2 regions of the Streptomyces sp. HSW2009 genome follow, and region 2 is predicted to be linked to the other one. Evidence: riboswitches for the same ligand, from Rfam matches in the RefSeq annotation. Region 2 holds a riboswitch; the other holds the start of a gene.
The links. A riboswitch is a leader RNA that binds a small molecule or an ion and turns the genes downstream of it on or off. The one in region 2 is predicted to bind glycine.

Region 1 (7,951 bases), on a different contig from region 2:
GGTGGAGTGGTACAGACTCTGGAGAAGGAGCGCGCGAACGTGTCAGTGAAGCGGCACGAGAAGATCGTCGTGGACGCCTTGCGGTCGGCGAAGCGGCCTGACTACGCTCGGTCGTCATCGTGATGAGCGGGGGACGCATGAGGCGCCCGGGGCGCGGGTGCCGCGTAGCGGGGGGTCGGCGCACCAGATACGTGGTGCGTGAGGGAAACTGTCTGATGGTCACGGACGTTGTGAGGGTGACCGGGTCAGCCGGTGTGTGCATCGAGGGTTTGTCCTGCCCCACGGGCGGGTCTGTTTCAGTCAAGGGGAATCGCCCGTGAAGTTGTTTGCGAAGTTGTTCGGCAAGAGCGCACGCCAGGAGGGCGGCACCGCCCGCCATCGGGGGCGCGACGCCGAAGGAGGCGGGGCTCAGGAGGAGCGCCCGCTGTTCCGGGACCAGGTCGGTGACCTGCCCGGTGGTCACGGCGCGTCGTCTGTTGACCCCGCCGGAGCCGGAACCATAGGTTTCGGCCAATCATCAGCCTCAAGTACGGGTGGAGGGTCTGGGTTGCCTGTGTGTCCCAGGTGTGGGCATCAGACCGGCGCTACGAGCAAGTTCTGCTCCAACTGCGGCACGCCGCTGCGCCCGGGTGCCACGCCCGAGCGGGCCTCGGAGACGACGTCCACCATTTCGATCTCCGGCCTTGAGGCGTACGACTCCGAGACGACCGGGCAGACCCAGCTCCCGTCGCTGTCGCCGGAGGCCCAGGCCGCGGTGGACGCGCTGCCGGTGGGCTCGGCGCTCCTGGTGGTCAGGCGCGGTCCGAACTCGGGCAGCCGGTTCCTGCTGGACAGCGAGCTGACGACGGCTGGCCGTCACCCGAACAGTGACATCTTCCTGGACGACGTCACCGTGTCGCGCCGGCACGTGGAATTCCGCCGCGGCCAGGACGGTAGGTTCTCCGTCGCCGATGTCGGCAGCCTCAACGGCACGTACGTCAACCGTGAGCGGATCGACTCCGTGCTGCTCAACAACGGCGACGAGGTGCAGATCGGCAAGTACCGACTGGTCTTCTACGCCAGCCAGCGAGGGTTCGGCATCTGAGTCACCTCGGCGCCAGGGAAGGTTCATGCGTCACTCACCGACGGGCGGTGCCGGACACGGCGCCGCCCCAGCGGACGGCCGTCTGCTCAGCATCGGCGCCGTACTGAACCTCCTGCGCGACGAGTTCCCCGAGGTCACGATCTCAAAGATCCGTTTCCTTGAGGCAGAGGGACTGGTCGAGCCGCAGCGCACCCCCTCCGGGTATCGGAAGTTCTCCCGGGCGGACGTGGAGCGGCTCGGCCATGTGCTGCGTATGCAGCGCGATCACTACCTCCCGTTGAAGGTCATCAGGGAGCACCTCGACGCCCTGGAGCGGGGTGAGCAGGTGTCCCTGCCGGCCCCCGCCCAGCCGCGTGACCTGCTCGACGGGGAGCTGGCGCCGGCGCCTGAGCCGACGGCGGCGAGGCTCGGCCGTGCGGAGCTGCTGGCCGCCGCCGAGGTGGACGAGGGCGAGCTGGCCGAGTGGGAGTCCTACGGGCTGCTCAGTGCCGCTCCTGACGGCGGCTATGACGCCGGGGCGGTCACGGTGGCCAAGCTGATCGCCGATCTGGGCCGCGCGGGTCTTGAGCCGCGTCATCTGCGGGCCATCAAGGCGGCGGCGGAGCGGGAGGCCGGGCTGGTCGAACAGCTCGTTGCACCCCTTCGGCGGCATCGCAATCCGCAGACCAGAGCCCACGCGGAGGCCACCGCGCGAGAGCTCGCCGGACTGTCCGTACGGCTGCACGCGGCCCTCGTGGAAGCAGCCCTGCGGGTCAGGTTGCACTGAGTGCAGGGGTGCCCGACTACCCAAACCGGCCGGGCAGGTCCTAGGGTTGCTGTGTGAATGAGCTCGACGTCGTGGGTGTCCGGGTGGAAATGCCTTCCAACCAGCCGATCGTGCTTCTCCGTGAAGTGGGAGGCGACCGGTACCTGCCCATTTGGATTGGGCCGGGAGAGGCGACTGCCATCGCCTTCGCGCAACAGGGCATGGCCCCTGCGCGACCGCTGACGCATGACCTTTTCAAGGACGTGCTGGAGGCGGTGGGCCAGGAGCTCACCGAAGTCCGCATCACGGACCTGCGGGAGGGCGTGTTCTACGCGGAGCTGGTGTTCGCCAGCGGCGTGGAGGTCAGCGCCCGGCCGTCGGACGCCATAGCGCTGGCGCTGCGTACCGGCACGCCCATCTACGGCAGCGACGGTGTGCTGGACGACGCTGGCATCGCCATTCCTGACGAGCAGGAGGACGAGGTCGAGAAGTTCCGCGAGTTCCTCGACCAGATCTCGCCGGAAGACTTCGACACCAACAGCCAGTGAGTCGCTGGCGGTAGCGGCGTCGGGATATTCGGGGAGCCGTTCCCCGGAACGCGTCACGGTAAACCACTCCCAGGGTGATTATCACTCGGCGTGCCGAGTGTGGCGATCGTTGACGCGCCCCGGGTGACTGCCTACCGTCGACAGGGCAGGTCAAGGACGGAGGTCGGCGTGAGAAGCACCGGCGACGGCACGGCGGCGGGCGGTCCGTATCCGCTGTACGGGGGCGGGGCCGCAGCGGCGCCCGGGCAGCCGACCGCGGCACGAGCCGCAACACCCGACGAGCCCGCGTCCGACGACGTCGGCTACCGCGGCCCCACCGCCTGCGCGGCGGCGGGCATCACCTACCGGCAACTCGACTACTGGGCGCGAACCGGCCTCGTCGAGCCGAGCGTCCGGCCCGCGTACGGCGCCGGCAACCAGCGGCTGTACAGCTTCCGCGACGTGGTCGTCCTCAAGATCGTCAAGCGTCTCCTGGACACCGGGGTATCGCTCCAGAACATCCGCCCCGCGGTGCAGCACCTGCGCCAGCGCGTGGGCGCCGACCGCGCGCCGATGACGCTGATGAGCGACGGCGCGATGGTGTACGAGTGCACGTCGCCGGACGAGGTCGTGAACCTCCTCCAGGGCGGCCAGGGCGTCTTCGGCATCGCCGTCGGGGTGGTGTGGCGGGACGTGGAGTCCGCGCTGGCCCAACTGCACGGCGAGCGCGTGGACACCGGCGAGACCCTCACCCGGCACCACCCGGCCGACGAGCTCGCCAGGCGGCGCAACCGCGCGGTCTAGGCCGATTGTCAGAGGCGTACGGCACCATCGTGGGTGTGAGGGGTGCGCCGACGATTCTGCATCTGGACATGGACGCCTTCTTCGCTGCGGCGGAGCAGGCGGCCAAGCCGAGCCTGCGTGGCAAGCCGGTGATCGTCGGCGGCCTCGGGCCGCGCGGTGTGGTGTCCACCGCTTCGTACGAGGCGCGTGTCTTCGGTGTGCACTCCGCCATGGCGATGGCGCAGGCCCGGCGGCTGTGCCCGAACGCCGCCTACCTCACCCCCCGCTTCGCGTTGTACCGCCAGGTCAGCGAGGTCGTGATGCGCCTGCTCGCGGCGCTGTCGCCGCTGGTGGAACCGCTCAGCCTGGATGAGGCGTTCGTGGATCTGGAGGCCGGCGGGGTGGAGCCGCGGACGCAGGCCGCCCGGGCGGTGGGGGAGCGGCTGCGCAGGGACATCGCCGCGGCGACCGGGCTCTCCGGGTCGGTGGGGCTGGCCGGCTCCAAGATGCTCGCCAAGATCGCCTCCGAGCAGGCCAAGCCCGACGGCCTGGTGGTGATCGAGCCGGGCACGGAGCTCGCACTGCTGGGGCCCATGTCGGTGCGGGCCATTCCCGGGGTGGGGCCGGCGACGGCCGAGGCGCTGCGCAGGGCCGGCATCCACACCGTGGGTGAGACGGCCGAGGCGGGTGAGGCCGAGTTGGTCAGGTTGCTCGGCAGGGCGCACGGGGCCTCGCTGTTCGCGTTGGCCAGCGGGCGGGACGAGCGCCCCGTGGTCGCCGAGCGGGACACCAAGTCGGTGTCGGTCGAGGACACCTTCGACGAGGACCTGACGGACCGCTCCCGGGTGCAGTTCGAGGTGGACCGGCTCGCCGTCCGGTGCGTCGAACGGCTGCGGGCGGCCGGCAGATCGGGTCGTACGGTCGTACTGAAGGTGCGGCGTTACGACTTCTCGACGCTCACCCGCTCCGAGACGCTGCGCGGCCCGACGGACGACCCTGCGGTCGTGCGGGAAGCGGCCAGGCGGCTGATCGACGCGGTGGAGACGGCCGAGGGTGTGCGGCTGCTCGGCGTCGGCGTCACGGGGCTGGCCGACTACACCCAGGAGGACCTGTTCGCCCAGGCGGCCACCGAGCGCGAGGCGCTGGCGGGCGAGCAGCAGGGGCGGGGCGAGCAGGCCGGTGCCGGGGGCTCCCGGGGGGCCGCAGCGGCCGAGAGCGGCGCACCCGGGCCGCTCGCCGGCCCTGCCGAGCCTGAGCGACCCGAGCCGCCCCGGCGCTGGCTGCCGGGGCTGGACGTCGTGCACGCCGAGTACGGCGCCGGCTGGGTGCAGGGCAGCGGCGTCGGCCGGGTGACCGTGCGGTTCGAGGAGCCGTGGTCGGCCCCGGGCCGGGTGCGGACCTTCGCCGTCGACGATCCGGACCTCACGCAGGCCGAGCCGCTGCCGCTGATCCGCCCCGAGACAGGGCCCGCCGCGCCGGACCCCGAAGCGTCGTGTGACGCGGGGGAGCCGGTGGCGTCCCGGCCGGTGCCTCAGCCGCCCGAAGCCGTCCCCCCCCCCTCGTCCGAACCGGCGATATGCCCGAAGCCGGTGTCCGGCGGCGGGGTGGGAGCGCTGCGCCGCGAGGTGTCGAGCCCGTAGTGCCGGTAGAGCTGGACCTCCTGCTCGGGTGAGAGGTGCCGGCCGACACCGAGGTCGGGCGCACCCTTGATGAGCGCGCGGTCGAAGGGCACGCGCAGGACCTCGTCGACCACCTCGCTCGGCTCCAGGGGTACGAAGACGTCCCGCCCGAACAGGCCGGTGCGCACCGCCGCCCACTCGGGTGCGCCGGTCGCGTCGTCGAGGTAGACCTCGTCCACGGTGCCGATCTTCGTGCCGTGGCGATCGAACGCCTTGCGGCCTATCAAGTGCCTCGGATCGGTGTCCGTCTGCACCGTCCATCACCTCCAGCAAGGTCGTGACTGCCCTATGACACCTACGTAAGGGCACATCATGCCCACCGGCCACTTGAGGAAGCAGAGGAAGCAGGTGAAAACGTCGCTGGTAGGCTGGTCCGTGGCTGTCGACCCCGTGCGGGAGAGCCCTCCGCCGCAGGTAGGCGGGGGCGCCGAAGGAGCAAATCCTCCCCGGAATCTCTCAGGCACACGTACCGTACGGACGAGGTCACTCTGGAAAGCAGGGCGGGTCACGGACTGGCATCAGCCCGGAACCCGTCCTCACCGACGGTGAAAGCCGGGCCGCGATGCGGGCCGGTGAAGCTCTCAGGTCGCGATGACAGAGGGGGAGGCCGTTCGGGCACCAGCGCCATGGTGCCCCCGAAGGTCGTATGACCAGGAGGCCTCCGCAGATGACTGCACACCGCATCTCCCTGACCGAGTTGGAGCGCGGCACGCCCTTCGACGAGCGTCACATCGGGCCCGACCGTGAGGCACAGGCCAAGATGCTGGCCCAGGTCGGCTTCGGCTCGCTGGACGAGCTGACCGCGGCTGCCGTGCCCGACGTGATCAAGAGCGCCGAGGCGCTGCGCCTGCCCGACGCCAGGACCGAGCCGGAGGTGCTCGCCGAACTGCGTGCGCTGGCCGACCGCAACCAGGTCGTCACGCCCATGATCGGCCTCGGCTACCACGGCACCTTCACGCCGCCGGTGATCCTGCGCAACGTGATGGAGAACCCGGCCTGGTACACCGCGTACACCCCGTACCAGCCGGAGATCTCGCAGGGGCGCCTGGAGGCGCTGCTGAACTTCCAGACCATGGTCGCGGACCTGACCGGGCTGCCCACCTCCGGCGCCTCGCTGCTCGACGAGGGCACCGCGGCGGCCGAGGCCATGGCGCTCTCGCGGCGTGTGGGCAAGGTCAAGAACGGCGTCTTCCTGATCGACGCGGACTGTCTGCCGCAGACCATCGCCGTGATCCAGACCCGCGCCGAGCCCACCGGTGTGGAGATCGTGGTCGCCGACCTGTCCGACGGCATCCCGGACGAGGTCGCCGAGCGCGGCGTCTTCGGCGTCCTGCTCCAGTACCCGGGGGCCTCCGGCGCGGTGCGCGACCCGCGGGCGATCATCGAGCGGGCGCACGAGCTCGGCGCGGTCGTCACGGTCGCCGCCGCCCTGCTCGCCCTCACGCTGCTCACCTCGCCCGGTGAGCTGGGCGCCGACATCGCCGTCGGCAGCACGCAGCGGTTCGGCGTGCCGATCGGCTTCGGCGGCCCGCACGCCGGCTTCATGGCCGTCGGCGAGAAGTTCGCCCGCAGCCTGCCCGGCCGACTCGTCGGCGTCTCCGTCGACGCGGACGGCGACAAGGCGTACCGGCTGGCGCTCCAGACCCGCGAGCAGCACATCCGCCGCGAGAAGGCCACCAGCAACATCTGCACCGCCCAGGTGCTGCTCGCCGTGATGGCGGGCATGTACGCGGTCTACCACGGCCCGGACGGCCTGGCCGCCATCGCCCGCCGTACCCACCGCTACGCCACGGTGCTCGCCGCCGGGCTGCGGGCCGGCGGGGTCGAGGTCGTGCACGGCGCCTACTTCGACACGCTCACCGCGCGGGTGCCGGGGCGGGCGGCCGAGGTCGTCGCCGCGGCCCGCGAGGCCGGCGTCAACCTGCGGCTGGTCGACGCCGACCAGATCGGCATCGCCTGCGACGAGACCACCGGCCGCGCGGAGCTGGCCGCCGTGTGGGGCGCCTTCGGCGTGCAGGCCGATGTGGCGGAGCTGGACGCGGGCGTGGCCGACGCGCTGCCGCAGTCGCTGCTGCGTACCGACGCGTACCTCACGCACCCGGTCTTCCACCAGCACCGTTCCGAGACGGCGATGCTGCGCTACCTGCGCAAGCTGGCGGACCGCGACTACGCGCTGGACCGGGGGATGATCCCGCTCGGCTCCTGCACCATGAAGCTGAACGCGACCACCGAGATGGAGCCGGTCACCTGGCCGGAGTTCGGTGCGCTGCACCCGTTCGCGCCGATCGAGCAGGCGCAGGGCTATCTGACTCTGATCAAGGAGCTGGAGGACCGGCTCGCCGAGGTCACCGGCTACCACAAGGTCTCCATCCAGCCGAACGCCGGTTCGCAGGGCGAACTCGCCGGGCTGCTTGCGGTGCGCGCCTACCACCGGGCCAACGGCGACGAGCAGCGCACGGTCTGCCTGATCCCCTCGTCGGCGCACGGCACCAACGCCGCCAGCGCCGTGATGGCCGGAATGAAGGTCGTCGTCGTCAAGACCGGCGACGACGGCGAGGTGGACACCGCCGACCTGCACGCCAAGATCGAGAAGCACGCCGACGAACTGGCCGTGCTGATGGTCACCTACCCCTCCACCCACGGGGTGTTCGAGGAGCACATCAGTGACATCTGCGCCGCCGTGCACGACGCGGGCGGCCAGGTGTACGTGGACGGCGCCAACCTCAACGCGCTGGTCGGGCTGGCGAAGCCGGGCCGGTTCGGCGGCGACGTCTCGCACCTGAACCTGCACAAGACCTTCTGCATCCCGCACGGCGGTGGCGGCCCCGGCGTCGGCCCGGTGGGCGTGCGCGAGCACCTGGCGCCCTACCTGCCCAACCACCCGCTCCAGCCCGCGGCCGGCCCCGAGACCGGCGTTGGCCCGGTGTCGGCGGCGCCGTGGGGATCGGCCGGCATCCTGCCCATCTCCTGGGCGTACGTGCGGCTGATGGGTGCCGAGGGGCTGCGCCGGGCCACCCAGGTCGCGGTGCTCAGCGCCAACTACATCGCCAAGCGCCTTGAGCCGCACTACCCGGTGCTCTACACGGGGCCGGCCGGTCTGGTGGCGCACGAGTGCATCATCGACCTGCGGACG
Region 2 (7,951 bases):
ATCAGGCCGGAGATGGAGAGGCCCGTCTCGCGGGAGAGCCGCAGCAGTTCGTCGCCGGTGCGGAACGGGTGGGTGAGCACCGTGTCGTCCAGCTTGATCCGGTCCTCGCCGACCGCGTCCTCGTCCACCACGAAGCCGCCGCCCACCGAGTAGTACGTCTTCTCCAGCAGCGGCAGGCCGTCCGCGTCGTACGCGAAGAGCGTCATGCCGTTCGCGTGGTACGGCAGTGACCTGCGGCGGTGCAGGATCAGTTCGTTCGGCTCGTCGAAGTCGATCTCGTGGTCGGTGCCGATCTCCGCGCCCAGCAGCCGCAGCCGCTTGGTCTGGCGGATGCGCGCGACCTCGTCGTCGGCGCGCTCCACGTCCACGGTCTTCGGCGCGTACCCCTCAAGCCCGAGCAGGACCGCCTTCGGCGTGCCGTGCCCGTGGCCGGTGGCGCCGAGCGAGCCGAAGAGCTCGGCCCGTATGGCGGTGGTGTGGGCGAGGAGGCCCTCGTTCTTCAGGCGGCGTACGAACATCCGCGCCGCGCGCATCGGGCCGACGGTGTGGGAGCTGGAGGGACCGATGCCGATGGAGAAGAGATCGAATACGGAGATGGCCACGGTGGCTGACCCCTTTGTCTGCTCGGTGTGGGTGGTTCGGGAGTGCGGAGGGAGAGAGGGGCGCGGGGGACGGGCGGGTTCCGCGCGTATGGGGCTTGGGAGTGAGATGCCTCGCGGACGGGGCGTGCGGGCGGCCGGACCGGGACGGCCCCGGTGGGATGGGCGGCTGCGCCCCGTGGGCGGCGGAGGGGCGGGCCCCGCTGGCACTGCGGGACCGCTCGTGAGGGGTGCGGGGGGTGACGGAGCGTGGTGAGTACGTGGTGCGTGCGGGTCGGGCGGGGCCGGTGGGCCCGCGGCCGGCGACGGTGGCTCCGCCGCTGGCACGGGCCGGTGGGAGCCCCGTCCGGACGTGACACGGGGCACCGGCCCACTACCAGTGTGCGCGGTGCCCCGTGCAAGACGCCAAGCCGCGGAGATTACAGCGTGGAGTACAGCGGGTGCTTGGCGGCCAGCGCGGTGACCCGCTCACGGAGCGCAGCGGCGTCGTAGGACGGCTTGAGGGCCTCCGCGATGATGTCGGCGACCTCGCGGAAGTCCTCGGTCTGGAAACCGCGGGTGGCCAGCGCCGGGGTGCCGATCCGCAGGCCCGAGGTGATCATCGGGGGGCGCGGGTCGTTCGGGATGGCGTTGCGGTTGACCGTGATGCCGACCTCGTGCAGCCGGTCCTCGGCCTGCTGGCCGTCCAGGTCCGAGTTGCGCAGGTCCACCAGGACCAGGTGCACGTCGGTGCCGCCGGAGAGCACCGCGACGCCCGCCTCGCCGACGTCGGCCTGCGACAGCCGCTCGGCGAGGATGCGGGCACCCTCAAGGGTGCGCTGCTGGCGCTCGGTGAACTCCGGGGACGCCGCCATCTTGAAGGCGACCGCCTTCGCCGCGATGACGTGCTCCAGAGGGCCGCCCTGCTGACCGGGGAAGACCGCCGAGTTGATCTTCTTGGCCAGTTCGGCCGTGGAGAGGATCACACCGCCGCGCGGGCCGCCGAGCGTCTTGTGCGTGGTGGTGGTCACCACGTGCGCGTGCGGCACGGGCGAGGGGTGCAGCCCCGCCGCCACCAGACCGGCGAAGTGCGCCATGTCGACCATCAGGTACGCACCGACCTCGTCGGCGACCTTGCGGAAGGCGGCGAAGTCGAGCTGGCGCGGGTAGGCTGACCAGCCCGCCACGATCAGCTTCGGACGGTGCTCCTTGGCCAGCCGCTCGACCTCGTCCATGTCGACCTGCCCGGTCTGCTCGTCCACGTGGTACGCGACCACGTTGTAGAGCTTGCCGGAGAAGTTGATCTTCATGCCGTGGGTCAGGTGCCCGCCGTGCGCCAGGTTCAGGCCCATGATCGTGTCGCCCGGCTTGAGCAGCGCGAACATCGCCGCCGCATTGGCCTGGGCACCGGAGTGCGGCTGCACGTTGGCCGCCTCGGCGCCGAACAGCGCCTTGATGCGGTCGATGGCGATCTGCTCGATGACATCCACGTGCTCGCAGCCGCCGTAGTAGCGGCGGCCGGGGTAGCCCTCGGCGTACTTGTTGGTGAGGACCGAGCCCTGGGCCTCCAGGACGGCGACCGGAGCGAAGTTCTCCGACGCGATCATCTCCAGGGTGGACTGCTGGCGGTGGAGCTCGGCGTCGACAGCGGCGGCGACGTCCGGGTCGAACTCGTGGAGGGAACTGTTAAAAGGCGACATCGACATCCCGATCAGATCAGAGTCGTCAGGGCGGTGGAAGGTTGCTCAGTTGCCGGTGAAGGCGGTGTATTCGTCGGCCGACAGCAGGTCGTCCGGCTCGCTCGACACCTTGACCTTGAAGAGCCAGCCACCCTCGAAGGGGGCCGTGTTCACCAGCGATGGATCGTCCACGACGTCCTGGTTGACCTCGGTGATCTCGCCCGATACCGGCGCGTACAGGTCGCTGACCGACTTGGTCGACTCCAGCTCACCGCAGGGTTCGCCCGCGGTGACCTCCGAGCCCACCTCGGGGAGCTGGACGTAGACGACATCGCCGAGCGCACCTGCCGCGTGCTCGGTGATGCCGACCGTCGACGCGCCGTCCGTGGCGGCCGACAGCCACTCGTGCTCCTTGCTGTAGCGAAGCTGCTGGGGGTTGCTCATGACCTGATTCTCCTGTACGCGATGGCGTGCTCGTGCGAGGGGGTGGGAAAACGGGTGGAACGGCCCAAAGGGGAACGGCTCAAAGCCGCCGGAACCCATTGCGCCGTTGCGAAAGGGATGCCCGGTACGGCCGTGGCCGGCGGCAGCGGCTGGCGCTGGCGCCCGTGGGCGGCTAGCGCTGGCGCTTGTAGAAGGGGAGCGCGACGACCTCGTACGGCTCGTGCGTGCCGCGGATGTCGACGGCCACGCCCTCGGTGCCGGGGGCGGCGTGCGCCGCGTCCACGTAGGCGATGGCGATCGGCTTGCCGAGGGTGGGGGAGGGGGCGCCCGAGGTGACCTCGCCGATCACCGTGCCGTCCGCGGCCACCCCCGAGAAGCCGGCGCGCGGCACCCGACGGCCGGTGGCGATCAGGCCGACCAGCTTGCGCGGCGGGGCCTGCTCGGCCCGCTCGGCCGCCGCAGCCAGCGGCTCGCGGCCCACGAAGCGGCCCTCGTTCGTCGTCTTCTCGAACTTCACCACGCGCCCCAGACCCGCGTCGAACGGGGTGGTCGACGTCGTCAGCTCGTGCCCGTACAGCGGCATGCCCGCCTCAAGGCGCAGCGTGTCGCGGCAGGCCAGGCCGCAGGGGATCAGCCCGACCTGCTCGCCGGCCGCGGTCAGCGCCTGCCACAGCGGCTCGGCGTCGCCGGGGGCCACGAACAGCTCGAAGCCGTCCTCGCCGGTGTACCCGGTACGGGCGATCAGCGCGGGTACGCCCGCGACGGTGCCCGGCAGGCCCGCGTAGTACTTGAGCCCGTCCAGGTCGGCGTCGGTCAGCGACTTCAGGATGCCCGGGGCCTCGGGGCCCTGCACGGCGAGCAGCGCGTAGGCGTCGCGGTCATCGCGCACGGAGACCTCGAAGCCGGCGGCGCGCTCGGTCAGCGCGTCCAGCACCACCTGGGCGTTGGAGGCGTTGGCGACCACCAGGTACGTCTGGTCGGCGAGCCGGTAGACGATCAGGTCGTCCAGGATGCCGCCGTCGGCGTCGCAGATCATCGTGTACCGGGCGCGGCCGACGGCCACCGACGACAGGTTGCCGACCAGCGCGAAGTCCAGCGCGTCGGCGGCCTGCGGACCGGTCAGGGTGATCTCGCCCATGTGGGAGAGGTCGAAGAGGCCGGCGCGGGTGCGGACGGCGGTGTGCTCCTCGCGCTCACTGCCGTAGCGCAGCGGCATGTCCCAGCCCGCGAAGTCGGTCATGGTGGCGCCGAGCGCGCGGTGGGTCGCGTCCAGGGCGGTGCGGCGCGGAGAATCGGGCAGGCTGCTCATCGGTTGCGGACTCCCAAGGGTGGGCAGGGCTGGCGAGGACATCCTCCCCATCTGTCATCGGAACCTGAGAGGTTCGCCATGACCCCTGGCGTGGGGCCCGGCTTGCACCTTGGGTGGAGCCGTAGGAACGGCTCGCTTTTCAGATCTGCCTCGTCCACGCGGTATCGGGGCCTGAGAGATTCAAGGGAGGACTTGCTCCTTCGGCGTCCCGGGCGGCGGGTGATCGCGGGGATCACCGCAGGTCCAGGAACTCTCCCGCATGGATTCGAGCGGCCGGTATGCAGTTGCGCGCACATCATGACACGGACGGCCGTGCGATGGACCCCCGGTCCGGCATCCGATTCACTGTGGGGTTCATTACCTCTTCTTTACACTCGGTGGACACGAACCGTGGTGACCGCCGCCGTTGCGCTCGGGGAGGATGATCACGTTGCAGGGTCAGGGCATGCAGGCGGGGCCCGAGGTGCCCGCGCTGGTACCACCTCCAGCTTCCTCCTCTTCGCTGCCGCCGCCACCCGTGCGGCACCGCGAGCGGCACCCGGGGGAGACGTTGCCGATGGGGCGCGGGCCGACCGTCATCGATCTGCGCGGTGGGGGGTGGCGCCGGGTGGAGCCCGCGGGCCCGGCGCCCGTTGCCCAGGAGCCCGTCGTCCCGGGACTCGCCGCTTCGGCTCCGCGCCCGGTCCCGCGCCCGACCACCGTTCCTCGCTCTCGCGAGAGTGGTGCGGTTCCCCGTTCCCGTGCGGGGGGTGCGGCCCCTCGCTCTCACGAAGGCGGTGCCGCCCCGGCCGCCCCAGCAGTACCAGCCCGGGCGGGCTCCGCCACCCCAGCCACTCCCGCGGCGCCGGTCGCCCCACCCCCCGCGGCGCGGCCGGACGGGCCCGGTCCAGTGCGGGAGCTGCGGTACGCCACCGGGGACCTGCTGGTCGTCTCCGGGCTGCCCGGCAGCGGCAAGAGCACCCTGATGAGCCGGGTGCTGTTAGGCCGGGGCGCCGCCGGCGGCCCGGTGTGGCGGGTGGACTCGCAGGACACCAGGGACCGCTGGCAGCGGATGATGCCCGGCTGGGTCGGCTACCCCGTCTACCGGCCACTGGTGCGCCTGGCGCACTACGCGGGGCTGCGCCGCGCCGTGCGCTCCGGGGCCAGCGTCGTCGTCCACGACTGCGGCACCCTGCCCTGGGTGCGCCACTGGCTGGCCCGCGGCGCCCGCCGCCGCGGCGCCGCGTTGCACCTGGTGCTGCTGGACGTGGACCCCGGCCTTGCGCTGGCCGGGCAGGCGGCCCGGGGCCGCAGGGTCTCCGCGTACGCCTTCCGCAGGCACCGGGCCGCGGCGGCCCGGCTGCGCACCCGCGCCCTGACCGGCAGCCCGCCGCCGGGCTGCGCGTCGACCGTGCTCCTGGACCGCGCGGCGGCCGGGGCCCTGGCCGCGATCACCTTCGATTCCGATGAGACCGATGAGACCTCGGACACGGCTTGTTGCGGCGCCGGCTGTGACGCCGCGTGCGACGCGACTTCCGGTACGGGGTGCGGTGCTGCCTGCGGCACGACGTGCGGCACCGCCTGTGATGCGCCTTTCGATCCGGGTCGCGGGGCCGCCCGCGACTGAGCCGGTGAGGCGGCGGGCCACGGGGCCCTCGGCTGCTGCGCCGCGGGTGACACAGCGGCACAGCGGCATGGCGGTGGGGCGGGGGCCCCATGAGCCGGGCGTCAGGAGGGGTGGGGCGGCCATGCGGCGGGGCCGTGATCCGGGCAGCCGGAACTGGGGCGACCGGGCCACGGGGCCGTGATCCGGGCAGCCGGGCAGCCGGGCGACCGGGCCGTCGCTCGGGGAGTCGCGGCCGGCACGGCAGCACGGGGATCGGGCCTGGCACGGGTGCGGGAGAGAGGTGGGAGCGCGCCCGCGCACCCCCGGTGACCGGGCGGGCAACGGGGGCGCACCCTGCGGCGTCCTCCCCCGGGAGGCCACCCGCCGCACACCGTTTACCGTGCGGGTGGCGGGCGGGCCAGCGGTGTCGTACGGAGCCGTTAAGGTGCGTAGGCAGGTCGGACGAGACGGCGGTTGGACGAGATGAGCATCCCTGAGCGACACGAAACCACCCCGGCTGCCGGCGGTTTCCCGTGCAACGAACTCGAAGAGGTGCTGGCCGCCTCGCGCGCGCTGGGACCCGAGGGGCAGCAGCAGGCCGCGGCCGGCGCCCGCATCGTCGAGGTCCTCGCGCGCAGCCCGATATGGGTGCCGTTGCCCCGCGGCGGGGACCAGACCAGCCCGCACCTGGACCTGGCCACCATCGAGTTGGACGGCGCCGCCTACGTCCCGGTCTTCAGCTCCGAAGCACAGCTCCAGCAGGTGACCGGCGGCCGGCTGTCCTTCACCGTCGCCCCGGCCGTCGAGTTCGCCCGCGGCCTGCCGCCGCAGGTCGGCATCGCGATCAACCCGGGCGGCGCGGGGGGCGCCCCCCCGCCCCCCCCCCCCCGGCGCGGGGGGGGGCGGGGGGGGGCCCCCCCCCCCCGCGGCGCGGTCGGGCGGAAACCCGGCGAGGGCGGCGGCGACCACACAGAAGCCGGCGGAGACCCACAGCACCGAGGTGTAGCCACCCTCCGCAGGGTGACCGTCGCCGCCGGCCTGGGCGGCCAGCACGGTGGCGGCGAGCGCACTGCCAAGCGAGAAGCCGGTGAAGCGGACCACCTGGTAGAAACCCAGGGCGCTGCCCGTCTCCCGGGCGGGGACGGCCCGTACGATCAGGCCGGGGATCGCGGCGAAGGTGGTGCCGAGGCCCACGCCCAACACACCCGTCATGACGAACGCCTGCCACAGGGCACCGTGGAAGACGGCGAAGAACCCACACCCCACCGCGGCCACCAGACAGCCGAGCACCAACACCGCCCGTATCCCCATGCGGGCCACCAGGGCGGGCAGGGCGCGGGAGCTGGCCAGCATGAAGACGGACAGCGGGATGAGGACGAGGCCGGCCACGACGGCCGACGCGGAGAACCCGAACCCACCCGAGCGGGGGGACTGCACGAACTCCGTCACCCCCGAAAGCACCATGTACATCGCGATGCCCAGCACCAGGGCACAGGCATCGGCGGAGAGCACCGAAGGGTGACGCAGCAGACGCAGTTGGACCAGCGGATGCTCGGCGCGCAACTGCTGCCGGACCCACCCCGCGCCGAGCACGACCCCGGCCACCAGCAGGCTGACGACCGCCGGTGAGCCCCAACCCCACCGGGTCCCCTCCGCCACCGCCACCAGTACGGTGACCAGCGCCAGGGCGAGCAGTGCGGCGCCCACCCAGTCGAGCGGGTCGAGGGCGCCGCGCCGCGCGCTCGACGGCAGGACCACGGCGGTACACAGCAGCGCAAGGCCCGACACGACCGCGCCGAACCAGTACGCACCCGCCAGCCCCCACACGTCGGCCACCCACCCACTGATCGGGTAACCCGCACCGAGGCCGGCGCCGGCCGACACCGACAGCAGCGCGATCATGGGCGCCACCTCGGCCTTGGGCAGCTCGTCCCGCGCGGTGGCCATCGCCAACGGTGCGAGGCCGAGGCCGACGCCCTGCAACCCACGGCCGACAAGCAGCAGCCCGAGCCCACCGCCCCAGCCACTGGCCAGGGCGGCCACGACGCCGCCCACCGTGACCACGGCCAAGCCGCCGAGTAGCGTCACCCGCCGCCGCGGCCCGTCGCCGAGCCGGCCAAGGACCGGGGAGCTCGCCGCGCCGACCAGCAGCGCCACGGTCAGCGACCACTGCGCCGTACTTAGCGACGCATGGAACTCGTGGGCGACGGTGGGGATCAGCGGTGCCCCGAACGAGCTGATGAGGCTGGAGACCAGCGTGGCCAGCACCAGCACGGGACCGATCAGTGCGCTACGACGCTGCTTGGTCAGTACATGACTCATGACCACGAAACCCCCAGAAGAAGTGCGTGCGACT

Region 1: linked by a shared signal. The riboswitch ahead of gcvP (aminomethyl-transferring glycine dehydrogenase) and the one ahead of gcvT (glycine cleavage system aminomethyltransferase GcvT) in region 2 are both predicted to bind glycine.

What each region holds. Positions count from the first base shown of each region.
Region 1 is NZ_JBEHZD010000136.1:1,161-9,111, reverse strand. It holds gene AAHZ94_RS13130 (DUF881 domain-containing protein) at 1-123, shown strand, start outside; gene AAHZ94_RS36435 (FHA domain-containing protein) at 257-1,084, shown strand; gene ftsR (transcriptional regulator FtsR) at 1,110-1,850, shown strand; gene AAHZ94_RS13115 (bifunctional nuclease family protein) at 1,904-2,377, shown strand; gene AAHZ94_RS13110 (MerR family transcriptional regulator) at 2,546-3,160, shown strand; gene AAHZ94_RS13105 (DNA polymerase IV) at 3,196-4,779, shown strand; gene AAHZ94_RS13100 (PRC-barrel domain-containing protein) at 4,671-5,072, opposite strand; glycine riboswitch at 5,202-5,300, shown strand; gene gcvP (aminomethyl-transferring glycine dehydrogenase) at 5,486-7,951, shown strand, end outside.
Region 2 is NZ_JBEHZD010001330.1:7,795-15,745, reverse strand. It holds gene AAHZ94_RS36230 (L-serine ammonia-lyase) at 1-602, opposite strand, end outside; gene glyA (serine hydroxymethyltransferase) at 1,019-2,278, opposite strand; gene gcvH (glycine cleavage system protein GcvH) at 2,324-2,701, opposite strand; gene gcvT (glycine cleavage system aminomethyltransferase GcvT) at 2,874-4,010, opposite strand; glycine riboswitch at 4,160-4,278, opposite strand; partial or broken gene AAHZ94_RS36210 (AAA family ATPase) at 4,786-5,448, shown strand; partial or broken gene AAHZ94_RS36205 (SseB family protein) at 6,079-6,555, shown strand; partial or broken gene AAHZ94_RS36200 (MFS transporter) at 6,679-7,917, opposite strand.